3 regions of the Avibacterium sp. 20-132 genome follow, and region 3 is predicted to be linked to each of the others. Evidence: riboswitches for the same ligand, from Rfam matches in the RefSeq annotation. Region 3 holds a riboswitch; each other region holds the start of a gene.

Region 1 (4,601 bases), 460 kb from region 3:
ACATTATATTGTTGGCATAATGCCTGACATTGGCGAGCAAGCTGTTCAATTTCCGTTGGATCTTGCAATGAAAATTGCCCTTTTTCACGAAATTGATAACAAGTAATACCGGCTTTTAACGCCTGTTCTAAACGATCTAACAAGGTTTGTTGTGGATTGTTGGCATATTGTGGTAGATGACGGCAATCTTGTGTGCCGGCCACCAAATAACAGCGTAAAATGTGTTTATTCATAATTTTTTTGCTCCTGTGAATAGGCCCAGTGATTCGTTGGGCCGTGTCCGTGTCCGATATTTAAAGGGTGCGTTATGGCACTTGTGATAAACGCTTTGGCCGTTTTGCAGGCTTGCTCTAAAGATTGTCCTTTTGCGAGTTCAGCGGTTAAACAAGCGGAAAACGTGCAGCCTGTGCCGTGTGTGTGTGGCGTATTAAAACGCGGACTTTCCAAAATAAAAGATTGCGTTGGCGTGAAAATAAAATCTTGGCATACTGTGCTTTTTGAATCTTGTTGATGACCACCTTTTATAATCACTGTTTTTGCACCCATTTGTTGTAAATGTTCAGCAATTTTCTGGATACTATGCTGATCTTCCGCTTTCAATCCAGTTAATGCTTCTGCTTCGGGTAGGTTGGGGGTTAGCACATCGGCTAAGGGCAATAACTGCTCACGCATTGCATTGATTGCCGATTGTTCCAATAAACTAGCGCCTCCTTTAGCGATCATAACAGGATCTATCACAATATTAGGAATCGGGTGTACCTTTAAAAATGTGGCTACGGTGTGAATAATTTCCGCAGTGCCTAACATACCGAGTTTCACCGCATTGGGCGTGAAGTCTGCGATAATCGCATTCAGTTGCGCTTCAATGGTTTTAGGCGGAATTAAATGAATATCGGTTACCCCTAAGGTATTTTGTGCGGTAACCGCAGTAATCACACTCATACCAAATACATTCTGCATTTGAAAGGTTTTTAGATCTGCTTGAATACCCGCACCACCGCCACTGTCTGAGCCGGCAATTGTAAGGGCTTGTGCAATATGAGCCATTTTTTCTCCTTATTTATGCTGATTTCTCTATGCTAACTCGTGCAAATTGTGCCACTTGCTGGTCATTCAATTCGCCAAGTGAATCTAAAAGTGCGGTGTAAAATTGCCCATATTTTGTTGGCGCAAGATGTTGTGCCGCTAATTCTCCTGCTACGGCATAAGCTGTACAGGCTTGTACGACGGCCTCAAAAGGAGAATGCGGGTTAACCGCCAAAAATGCGCCTAACACTGCGCCGAGTAAACAGCCCGATCCTGTGATTTTAGGAAACATTGCCGTTCCATTATGAATAGTGGCTAATTGCGTTCCATCACTAATATAATCCACCTCACCACTTACTGCGACAATACATTGATAACGTTGCGCAGCAAGCATTGCAATTTCGCCAATATTGCCATCACCTTGTCCCGCATCTACGCCTTTCGCCGACCAATTTACGCCAGCTAATTGAGCAATTTCGCCAGCATTGCCACGAATAGCAGTGAATTTTACCTTGTTAAGTAATTCAGCGATTACGTCCTTGCGATATTGCGTTGCGCCGACCCCGACCGGATCAAGCACGACGGGAATACCAGCTTGATTTGTGGCTTGCCCTGCCGCCAACATCGCTTTCACTTTAAAGGGATCGAGTGTACCAATATTAATAGACAAGGCGGCACTGAATTGAGCAAGATCGGCCATTTCTTCTTCCGCATCCGCCATAATCGGCGATGCACCTAAAGCGAGTAGCCCATTAGCCACATAATTTGCCACCACAATATTCGTAATGCTATGAATTAACGGGTTTTTTTGACGGATTTGTTCTAACAAATTGAATTGCATCATATTCTCCTATTATGCATAAGAAGGGAGTAAAAAATAAAATACCAATGATAAAAGTAGATTTTTATTCATTGATAGGAAATAAAAAGTAAGAAATTAGGGAATAAAACAGAAATAGGGTGCGGTATAAAATTAGACAAGTTTTCATAATAAGTTTCCTACGTCAGTGCTAACTGGATCAGGTTCAACGGGTATCATCTCAGCTACTTAACGTAGCACCCCGACTATTAATGCTTTTCACTCTACAAAGAAATGAGGAGAAAGACAATATTAATCGTCATAATTTTTTTATTCTTTAATAAATATTTTTAATTTTGCGAGCAAGATCGCAAAAATGATTTAAGGGCATTGCGAAAGTGCGGTGCTTTTTTCATAGTATTTTTATTTGTCATCGTAAATGTGAACCTTATGTTGGAATGAAATTTTCGCTCAAATTAGATGTGATTTTATGGCTGATTATTGGGGCAGGCTTGAGTTTACTTTATGTCCCGAAAGCCCTATTAATGAACTTACATTTAATGTTTTGGCTTGTGGGAAGTGGAGCATTGGCAGTCTTGATTGCCTATGCTTTTACTTATTACAACACGGCAAAATGCCTCATTTATGGGGTGATTTTTGTGTTGAGTTTAGGGTATTTTCATTTCCAAGCGAATCAGCTTTTGAGCCAAGCAGAACAGCTTGCCCGTGTAAATAACCACATCAGCACGCCAATCAAGATCGAGAAAATTTTACATCAGCAAGATTATCAAACGATTATTGCCACAGCGAGATTAGCAGAAAAGTTGCCCGAACAGCGTATTTATTTGCAATGGCAAAGCAAGAATAACAGCGTTTCAGATAGGAAGATTGAAGCAGTTAAAGTAGGGCAAATTTGGCAGGCAGAATTATTGCTTAAACCTTTAGCAAGCCGTTTAAATCAAGGCGGTTTTGAACGGCAAAAATGGTATTTTTCACAAGGCATTAGCGCCTATGGCAGAGTAAAAAGTGCGGTAAAAATTACGGAGAATTTTTCTTGGCGCGAGCGATTATTGCAAGTCAGTTTTCAGCAGACCCAAGGTTTATCTATGCAAGGACTGTTACTGGCATTGGGTTTTGGCGAACGAGCGTGGCTTAACCCTGAACATTGGCAAATTTATCAGAAAACAAATACAGCACATCTCATCGCAATTTCTGGTTTGCATATTGGCTTGGCGATGTTGCTCGGTTTTGCTCTCGCAAGAGTAATGCAGTTCTTTTTACCCACTCACCGAATAGGGGCGATTTGGCCATTATTATGTGGGATTTTGATTGCGTTAATTTATGCTCAGCTAGCTGGATTCTCTATTCCCACCTTAAGAGCATTGCTTGCCTTATGCTTGGTTTGCGTGATCCGAATGCTACGCTGTTATTATACCGCTTGGCAGTATTTTCAATGGGTGGTGGCATTGCTTATGCTATGGGATCCAATGATGTTACTTTCCGTCAGCTTTTGGCTTTCTGCGGGCGCGGTAGCGAGCTTGATTTTATGGTATCAGCTTGTTCCTTTCGATTGTATTAAGTGGCAAATTTATCCGATTAAAAATGTGTGGGTGAAGAAACTAGTGCGCTGGATTTTTTCCTTATTTCATCTGCAATTGGGGTTGCTATGTTTATTTACCCCTATTCAGCTTTATTTTTTTCACGGAATGGCTTTATCGGGAATGATAGCAAATCTTTTCGCTGTGCCATTGTTCAGTTTCTGTCTTGTCCCAATGGTGCTGTTTGCAGCATTGAGTCAAGGGGCATTGGGTTCGTGGCAAGGGGCAAATTGGCTTGCAGAATACCTCACCGACTATCTGGCACAATGGCAAGGATATTGGTTGAATATATCTCATAAGCAAGGGCAATGGATTGTGATTCTATTACTTGGTTTAGGATTACTTTATGTTCACTTTTTGCAGTATTTTCAGCAAAATTCACAGCTAAAAGTAATGAAAAAACCGATCTTAGCGGTAAAAAAGAGCATTTCACTTAATGCAGAAAAATTGCCCAATCCGCGATTTCTGCAAAAAATGAAGTTTATTTTTATGGGCTTGCTTAGCATAATGCTGATCAATTTAGGGTGGCAAGGGATAAATACACCTAAATGGCGGTTAGAAACCCTTGATGTCGGGCAGGGCTTGGCTACCTTATTGGTGAAAAATCAGCGTGGTATTTTATATGACACTGGAGCAGCTTGGCGTAATGGCAGTATGGCTGAGTTAGAAATTTTGCCTTATTTGCAACGACAAGGCATTGTGCTAGACAAATTGGTTTTGAGCCACGATGATAATGATCATTCAGGGGGCGCAGAAGCGATTTTACAGGCATTTCCAGAGGTTGAATTAATGGCGTCTTCTCGAAAAAATGCGTCAAAAAAACACCGCACTTTTTGTCTTCAAGGAAAACAATGGCAATGGCAAGGATTAACTATTACTGCGCTTTCACCGCAACAGATCCGAGATCGTGCAGAAAATCCAGACTCTTGCGTACTGTTGATTGATGATGGGCAATATAAGGTGCTTTTAACAGGGGATGCGGACAGTCAAACAGAGCGCCAATTTGCTGATTTAGCTGGAAAAATAGAGATATTGCAAGTGGGACATCACGGCAGTAAAACCTCTAGCAGTGAATATTTTATCAAAACAGTACAACCGAAAATTGCGTTGATTTCTAGTAGCCGTGGCAATCCGTGGCATTTTCCTCACTCAGTGGTTTTAGAGCGTTTAAAGGCACA
Region 2 (4,601 bases), 300 kb from region 3:
AATCCGTTTCTAAAAAATCGTTCCATTGGCTATTTTCTTGTGGTGAGGGATCATTTTCTGCACCAATTAATTGTGAAAAAACCGACCGCACTTTATTTTGGTACGATTGTAATAAGGCATCAAAATCCGCCCAGCTTGTTATGCTATTTTCCACGAGGACAGGCTGTTTTTGCGTATTCCATTGGGTATAACGTTGCAGAGCAACAATCAGGCGCTGGCGATCCAGCTCTTTTTCTGGCAAAAGCTGAGTTTGTTTGTCGTCAATGGCTTGCAACACATTTTCTACACGGCGTAAAAAAAGGTAAGCATTTTTTAAATCAGTGACTTCTTGAGAGCTAAGTAAAGCGAGTTGTTCCAATTCAGGTAATATGTGAAGCAATCCGTGTTGTTGCAATTTAATTTCACGTCCACCACGAATAAGTTGGAAAACCTGTACAATAAATTCAATTTCACGAATGCCTCCCGCGCCCAGTTTGATATTATCCGATAACCCACGGCGTCGCACTTCCCGTTCAATTTTATGTTTCATTTCGCGTAAAGATTGGATAACGCTAAAATCAATATAACGGCGGTAAATAAAAGGGCGGAGTAAATTTTGTAAGTTTTTGACATTGGGATCTTGCGGATCAGCGCCTAAGATACGCCCTTTGATCATTGCATAACGTTCCCAATCTCGTCCTTGTTCTTGGTAATATTGTTCCATTGCGGTAAAACTTAGGGCTAATGCCCCCGCTTCACCAAAGGGGCGCAGACGCATATCTGTGCGATACACAAAGCCATCAGGGGTATATTGATCTAAGGCATTAATCAAACGTTGTCCTAAGCGAGTGAAGAAGACACTATTTTCAATAGAACGCCTTGCGCCTTGCGTTTCGCCGTTAGCAGGGTAGGTAAAAATGAGATCAATATCTGAGGAAAAGTTCAGCTCAAAACCGCCTAGTTTCCCCATTCCTAAAATATAAAGTTGTTGCGGTTTGCCGTGGCTATCCATCGGTATACCCATTTCAGCACAGGCACGCTGATAAAGCCAATCCCGAGCGGCAATAATAATGGTTTCTGCCAATTGTGAAAGGGCAATGAAAATTTCTTCGACCGTCGCTAAGTTTAAACTTTGACATAAACTTAACTTCGCCATTTCGCGATGACGAAAAAGACGTAATTGGCGATAAAGTTGGGTGTCATCAGTAACTTCTTGAAGTAAGGAATGCAAGGCTTGTTGGTAATAGGCTGTATTTTCTAAATGGGGGAATTGTTGCCAACATTGGTGTAAAAAGTGCGGTTGTTTTTTTAACGTTTCTGCAACAAAATCAGACATTGCAATGCCTTGTGCCAGTTTACCTATTAGGCTAGTCGGATCATTTTTCTGCTGTGCAAGTTGCGTGTAAAGCCCTTCATTATAATGTTCAGGGTAATGCTGAATTAAACAATCTGCCAGTGTTTTCAACGTATCGTCAAGGTGAGGAACAGAAAATGCCATAGGTTATCCTTATCAATCATTAACTGATTGCTAACTATAAAGAAATTTTAAGAATTTTTAAATACATAGATTGCATTGGTAAAGGAAAATTACTACACTGAACGCGAGCTAGAGGCTCAAATTAGTCGGGGTGCTTGATAGCTGAGATCATACCCGTGAACCTGATACAGTTAATACTGACGTAGGAAACTAATTTTTTTGCTGTTCACGTCAATATTGCTGGTCGTTTTTTATTGGAAGGAAACACTATGCAATTCAAAAAATCTTTTTCTCTTACTTTTCTTACCGCACTTTTGGGCACTAGTCTGATGGCGACACCAAGCTCCGCGCAAGAGGTGCAAGTTTATACTTATGATAGTTTTAGTGCTGATTGGGGCGCCGGTCCAAAAGTGAAAGCGCTGTTTGAGCAAACTCACCCCCAATGTCAGGTGAATTATGTGCCTTTTGATAGCACTGGGGTAATGTTTAATCGGATTCGCCTTGAAGGGAAAAAGAGCAAAGCCGATATTGTGCTAGGCTTAGATCAAACAATGCTTGAAGAAGCGAAAAAGACCTCATTATTTGCAGAACATCAGGTGCCAATGGCGCAACTTTCTTTACCTGAGAAGTGGGAAGATAAGGTGTTCTTACCTTATGATTTTGGTGCTTATGCCTTCGTGTATCATAAAGAAAAATTATCAAACCCACCGAAAAGCCTAAAAGAATTGGTTGATAATCAACAACTTCGCATCATTTATCAAGATCCGCGTACCAGTGGCGTAGGGCGTGGATTAGTGATCTTAATGAATGAAGTTTATGGCGATGATGTAGAGGCGGCGTGGAAGAAATTGGCTCGCCATACCGTTACCGTAGGGAAAGGTTGGTCAGAAACTTACGGCGCATTTTTAAAAGGCGAATCAGATTTGGTGTTTAGTTATAACACTTCACCACTTTATCATCTCTTAAATGACAAGGATGCCAATTATGCCGCGACAGATTTTGCTGAAGGGCAAGTGCTACAAATTGAAACCGCAGCGCGAATGGCAAATCACCCTAACGCTTGTGCTGATGCCTTTATGCAATTTTTGATTACTCCAGAAGCGCAACGCCAAATTTCACAAAAAAATATTATGTTTGCCGTTATTGATGAAAAAATTGAACCGCACTTTGATGCGTTGAAACAAGCACAGCAAAGCAAAACCACGTTGGGAAGTGGCGTCAATACAGAACAATTAAAACAATGGACGAACACTTGGCAAGCCAGCTTAACACAATAATACGCCGTTACGTGCAAAAATTCCCCCTTTCTTCAATGCTTGGGGGAATGGGCGTGATATTGCTATTGGCGACATTTTATGGCTTTACCTTAAGTGCGGTGTTAAATCTTGGCAATCATCAGCAATGGACAGCGCTTTGGAAAGATGACTACATTCGCCACGTTATCGCCTTTAGTTTTGGGCAGGCATTTCTTTCGGCATTCTTATCGGTGAGTATCGGATTATTATTTGCCCGTGCGTTTTTTTACCAAGATTTCCGTGGTAAATCGCTTATTTTGAAATTATTTTCCCTCACTTTTGTGTTACCAGCTTTGGTGGCTGTACTAGGACTATTAGGGATTTACGGACATTCAGGTTGGGTGGCAAGGTTATTTTCCGCCCTTGAGATTGACTGGAAACCCAATATTTATGGCTTAAGTGGCATTTTAATCGCACATTTATTTTTTAATATTCCTTTAGCAAGCCGTCTATTTTTGCAAGCCCTATCAAGCATTCCTAATCAGCAACGTCAGCTTAGTTCACAGCTTAATATTCGCGGTTGGCAATTTATTCGTTTAATCGAATTACCTTATTTACGCCAACAATTTTTGCCTGCCTTTGCGTTAATTTTTATGCTTTGCTTTACTAGCTTTGCCATTGTACTCACACTTGGTGGTGGGCCAGCGTATACCACCTTAGAAGTGGCGATTTACCAAGCCATTTTATTTGAATTTGATTTACCTAAAGCGGCAATGTTAGCGTTGTTGCAATGCGGTTTTTGTGTCCTATTGCTTATGATGAGCAGCTTCTTTCATCGCAAAGATCCTAGCCAGCTCGATTTACGCCAGTTCTGGCGAGAAAAGCAGACAAGTGCGGTACAAATTTGGCAAGTTTTTTGTGTGGGCAGTGTGCTGATTTTTATTTTTTTACCCTTGCTTTATATGGTGGTGGCAGGATTAGATTGGGACGCGTGGCAAAAAGTGGCACAAAATCCCCAGTTATGGCGTGCTTTGGGTTATTCCTTAAGTATTGCACTATGTTCTGCGCTATTTGCTATTGTATTTTCAATGGCATTACTCTTGCTCGTGCTACGCTTAGCTTGGCAAAGCCACCGTTATTGTGCCAATGTCATTAGTAATATGGGGATGATCGTGCTTGCGATCCCAACTTTAGTGGTGGCGTTAGGGCTATTTATTCGTTTGCAAGATCTTGATTTTCAGCCGTGGCATCTTCTCCTTATTGTAGCGTTTTGTAATGGCATTTTGGCAATGCCTTTTGTGATTCGCACGCTTTCTGCCCCAATGTATCAAACAATGCAATATGAGCGACTTTGCCAATCTCTTGGCGTGCAAGGCTGGCAACGCTGGCGAGTGGTAGAATGGCAAACTTTGCGTTCAGCGATGCGGTATGCTAGCGCATTGGCTTGTGCCTTATCGCTGGGCGATTTCACAGCGATTGCTTTATTTGGTAATCAAGATTTCATCTCTTTGCCTTATTTGCTTTATCAGCAATTAGGCTCATATCGTATGCAAGAAGCGAGCGTAACCGCTTTAATTTTATTAGGGTTATGTGGTCTGTTATTTATGATGATTGAAAAACCGCAAAATGTGGCATAGCGAAAAGCAAGAGCAAAGCGAAAATAGCAAAAAATTGCACCGCACTTTGTTTTTGTTCGATATTGGTTCTTATTACGTTAATGATTTAGACAAGATAATGATTAAACTGGATACTTATTTTCATTACCCCAATCAAGCGATGCACTTCCAACTGCATATTTCGGCGGGACAACGTGTTGCCATAGTGGGGGCGAGTGGGGCGGGGAAAAGCACTTTACTCAATTTAATTGCTGGATTTGAACTCTCCGATAAGGGGGAAATTTGGCTTAATGG
Region 3 (4,601 bases):
GCTTCCCGATTGGCATTTCTTTCCCTGCTGGTTCAGGCTTGGTGGCGTTTGCTGCTGCCACAGGTGTAATGCCACTGGATATGCCGGAAAGTGTGCTTGTTCGCTTCAAAGGTGAAATGCAGCCGGGCATCACCTTGCGTGATTTAGTCCACGCCATTCCTTATTATGCCATTCAACAAGGCCTGCTCACGGTAGAAAAACAAGGCAAGAAAAATATTTTCTCTGGTCGCATTTTAGAAATTGAAGGATTAGAGCATCTTAAAGTGGAGCAAGCCTTTGAGCTTTCCGATGCCTCAGCAGAACGCTCTGCCGCCGCTTGTACCATAAAATTAGACAAAGCACCAATCATTGAATACCTGAATTCCAACATTGTATTACTCAAATGGATGATTGCAGAAGGTTATGGCGATGCGCGTACGCTAGAACGCCGTATCAACGCAATGGAAAAATGGTTAGAAAATCCTCAATTACTCAGCGCAGATCCTGATGCAGAATATGCTGCCGTGATTGAAATCGATCTCAATGAAATCAAAGAACCGATTTTATGTGCGCCAAATGATCCTGATGACGCTCGCCTTCTTTCTGAGGTGCAAGGGGATAAAATTGACGAAGTATTTATCGGCTCTTGTATGACGAATATTGGCCATTTCCGTGCAGCTGGAAAATTATTAGCCAAGTTTAAAGAGGTCATTCCAACTCGCTTATGGCTCGCCCCACCAACTAAAATGGATGCCAGCCTACTGACAGAAGAAGGCTATTACAGCATTTATGGTAAAAGTGGCGCACGGATTGAAATCCCCGGTTGTTCACTTTGTATGGGCAATCAAGCGCGTGTCGCCAATAATGCCACAGTGGTTTCCACTTCAACCCGCAATTTCCCGAACCGCTTAGGACAAGGGGCAAATGTGTATTTGGCATCAGCAGAACTCGCTGCTGTGGCTGCACTGCTCGGCAAACTGCCAACGCCAGAAGAATATCAAGCCTATGTGGCGGATTTACAGCAAGACAAAGAAGACACCTATCGCTATATGAATTTTGATCAACTTAATCAATATACGCAAAAAGCACAGGAAGTGATCTTCCAAGCCCCTGCTTAGTAAAACCTCAATCACAAAAGTGCGGTGAAAAAATCAGGAAAATTTCACTGCACTTTTCTTTCTATAAAAACCCAAACACCTTTATTTTGTGATTTCTTTGCGGATAAGAAGTGCGGTTATTTTTTGCTTATTTTTATTTCCTTTTTTCATCATTAATTATAGCCATTTAGTCTTTTCTATTTGACAGCAATATCCTGCCCTTTCTATACTAAACGGGAATTAGTCGGGGTGCTTTTTAAGCTGAGATGATACCCGTGAACCTGATTCAGTTAATGCTGACGTAGGAAACTAATTAGATCATATTCTTGCAAATAGCTATGTTGCAGAATATTCTTTTTTACCTTTCTAATTTCTTCCTTGCTCGTCAATATGACTTTTTAATCATTTAATTAATAAGGAAATGACAATGCAATTTAAACCTTTTTTCTCATCATTTTTATCAAAATGTGGCTTAATTTTTATTGTGCTAGGTGGATTCTTTTTATTTAGCCACAATGCTAACGCGGAAGGACGACTCAATATTTATTGTAGCGTGCAACATTCTGTGTGCGAAAAAATGGCTCAAATTTTTGCTAAAAAATATCACGTGGACACCAAATTTGTGCGTAATAGCACAGGGGCAACCTTAGCTAAAATCAAAGCAGAACAAGCCTTGCCACAAGCGGATATTTGGTATGGCGGCACCATTGAACCTCATTTTCAAGCTGCGCAATTAGGATTACTCGAACCTTATCGTTCGCCCCTACAAGCGGAAACAATGCCACAATTTAAAGCATTGCTCGACAAGCACGGTGATGTAACCGCAATTGGCTATATTATTGTGTTAGGCATTGGTGTAAATACGGAAAAGTTCAAACAATTAGGCATTAAGGACTACCCAAAATGTTGGAAAGATTTAACCGATCCCAAATTTAAAGATCAAATTCAAATGCCTGATCCGCGCAATACAGGTACCGGCTACACCTTTATCGCAACACTCGTGCAATTATTCGGTGAGGAAGAAGCCTTTCGTTATCTTAAAGCTTTAGATAAAAACATTTCCCAATATGCAAAAAGTGGCACAGAGAAATCCAATCTCTCGCGTGGGGATGCGGCGGTAACCATCGGTTTTATTAATGGTTATCAAACAGAAAAAGAAAATGGCGCACCAGTGGAAGCAATTTTACCTTGTGAGGGGGATAGCTATTCGCTTGGTGGTATCAGTATTTTGAAAGGGGCGAGAAATTTAGACAATGCGAAATTATTTATGGATTGGGCATTAACCCCAGAAGCACAAGAAATTGCGTGGCGTGAAGAAAAAATGTATCAAATTCCAACCAATATTCACGCTAAAGCCTCGCCAAATTCAACCGATCCAAAAACCTTAAAACTCATTGACTTTGATTTTGATCGCTTTGGCTCAGACGAAGAAGGAAAACGCTTAATAAAACGTTGGCTAGAAGAAGTGAAACTAAAGTAAGTTTACATTGACAAAGGATAAAGTGCGGTTAAAAATAACCGCACTTTATGATTTTTTACGTTAGGAAAGCTGTTCATAATGCGATACCAGGTTATTTTCGCAATTTGTATTATTTTCTTACAATGTTTTATTTATATTTTTAACCGCACCCTTTCTTGGCTTTATTTGCAAAATGCCAGTCCTGTTTGTCGTAAAATTTTCACCCTGAGTACTTATCTCGCTGCAAACAGTATTATTTTGCTCACTGTCTCGCGTATTTACCCGATGTTTCGCACTAGCGCTTTTATTTTGGCATTTTTGCTTTTTGCAAGCTTTGTCAGCTTAGCCTGTGTAGCTATTTACTTTATCTTTAGAAAACAAAAATTTAAGCCCAAATTGCACCGCACCTTAGCTTGGCTTTATCCTGTTGGTTTAATCAGTTTGATTGGATTGAGCGTCTATAATGCTTACACGCCACAAGTCATTCATTATCAAATTACCTTGGATAAACCTTTCAAACCCTTGCGTATTGGAATGGCGAGTGATTTTCACCTTGGACGATTATTTGGTGGCAAACAATTGGATAAGCTGGCTGAAATAATGAACGAGCAAAAAGTCGATATTATTTTACTCCCGGGCGATATTATGGATGATAATATTCGCGCTTATGTCGCAGAAAAAATGCGACCGCATCTTGCTCAATTACACGCCCCGCTTGGCGTTTATGCCACCTTAGGTAACCACGATTTCTTTGGACAACAGCAGGCGATTGCCAACGAAATTCGTCAAGCTGGTATTACGGTTCTGATGGATCAAGCAGTGCAAGTAGATAATCGTTTTGTGCTGATTGGGCGTAATGATGATTTATTTAAAGCGCGTCCAAAAACCAAAGATATAATTAATCGCTTAAATACCCATTTACCTATTTTTCTATTGGATCACCGTCCAACAGAAATTATGGCACATTCAACCTTACCTATTGATATTCAGGTTTCAGGCCACGCACATAAAGGACAAATCTTTCCAGCAAATTTAATCACAAAGGTGTTATATCGTTTAGATTACGGTTATGAGAAAATTGGCAACGGGCATTTTTTCGTTACTTCAGGTTATGGATTTTGGGGAATTCCAATGCGATTGGGATCGCAATCGGAAGTGTTTATTATTGATGTAAAAGGAAAAGAATAGGGCGTGAGAATGAACTTTCTAAATAAAAATTTAAGTAAAATTTACACCGCACTTTGTTTAGGCTCGGCAACGCTGTTTTCCAATGCCGTTCAGGCCGAAGGCAAGCTCACCGTCTATTGTAGTGTGCAAAGTACGACTTGTGAGAAAATCACGCAGGCTTTTAGTAAGAAGTATCATGTGCAAACTCAATTTGTACGTAATAGTACAGGGGCGACCTTATCCAAGTTAAAAGCAGAACAACACAATCCGCAAGCGGATGTTTGGTACGGCGGTACGATTGAATTACATTATCAAGCTGGCGATCTGGGTTTACTCAGCCCTTATCGTTCACCAATGCAAGCTGAAACAATGCCACAATTTAAAGCATTGTTAGATAAAAAAGGCGATCTGACGTCTATTTTATATATGCTCGTACTTGGTTTTGGTGTAAATACTGAAAAATTTGCTGAGCTAGGCATTAAAGACTATCCAAAATGTTGGAAAGATTTGCTTGATCCCCGCTTAAAAGGACGAATTCAAGTACCAGATCCTCAACTTTCCGGCACGACTTATACAGCGATTGTTACGCTGATTGAATTACTCGGTGAAGAAAAAGCCTTTGCCTATCTAAAACAGTTAGATAAAAATGTTTCTCAATATATGAAGAGCAATCAAGTTACCAGTAATTTAGCACGCGGTGAAAGTGCGGTCAGTGTTGGGTTCGTGCATAGTTATGCCACCGAGAAAGAAAATGGCGCACCAGTGGAAGCCATTTTGCCTTGTGAGGGTGATAGTTATTCCCTTGGTGGATTAAGCATTATTAAAGGCGCAAGAAACTTGGATAACGCAAAATTATTTGTAGATTGGGCATTATCTAAAGAGGCACAAGAAATTCCTTG

The links. A riboswitch is a leader RNA that binds a small molecule or an ion and turns the genes downstream of it on or off. The one in region 3 is predicted to bind thiamine pyrophosphate.
Region 1: linked by a shared signal. The riboswitch ahead of thiM (hydroxyethylthiazole kinase) and the one ahead of L4F93_RS09635 (ABC transporter substrate-binding protein) in region 3 are both predicted to bind thiamine pyrophosphate.
Region 2: linked by a shared signal. The riboswitch ahead of thiB (thiamine ABC transporter substrate binding subunit) and the one ahead of L4F93_RS09635 (ABC transporter substrate-binding protein) in region 3 are both predicted to bind thiamine pyrophosphate.

The regions. Positions count from the first base shown of each region.
Region 1 covers NZ_CP091456.1:2,476,488-2,481,088, reverse strand. The annotation lists gene thiE (thiamine phosphate synthase) at 1-233, opposite strand, end outside; gene thiD (bifunctional hydroxymethylpyrimidine kinase/phosphomethylpyrimidine kinase) at 226-1,047, opposite strand; gene thiM (hydroxyethylthiazole kinase) at 1,061-1,870, opposite strand; TPP riboswitch at 2,006-2,100, opposite strand; gene L4F93_RS11985 (DNA internalization-related competence protein ComEC/Rec2) at 2,284-4,601, shown strand, end outside.
Region 2 covers NZ_CP091456.1:1,714,365-1,718,965, forward strand. The annotation lists gene glnE (bifunctional [glutamate--ammonia ligase]-adenylyl-L-tyrosine phosphorylase/[glutamate--ammonia-ligase] adenylyltransferase) at 1-1,477, opposite strand, end outside; TPP riboswitch at 1,594-1,682, shown strand; gene thiB (thiamine ABC transporter substrate binding subunit) at 1,726-2,733, shown strand; gene thiP (thiamine/thiamine pyrophosphate ABC transporter permease ThiP) at 2,769-4,328, shown strand; gene thiQ (thiamine ABC transporter ATP-binding protein) at 4,426-4,601, shown strand, end outside.
Region 3 covers NZ_CP091456.1:2,015,363-2,019,963, reverse strand. The annotation lists gene acnB (bifunctional aconitate hydratase 2/2-methylisocitrate dehydratase) at 1-1,097, shown strand, start outside; TPP riboswitch at 1,312-1,401, shown strand; gene L4F93_RS09635 (ABC transporter substrate-binding protein) at 1,504-2,556, shown strand; gene L4F93_RS09630 (metallophosphoesterase) at 2,635-3,723, shown strand; gene L4F93_RS09625 (ABC transporter substrate-binding protein) at 3,733-4,601, shown strand, end outside.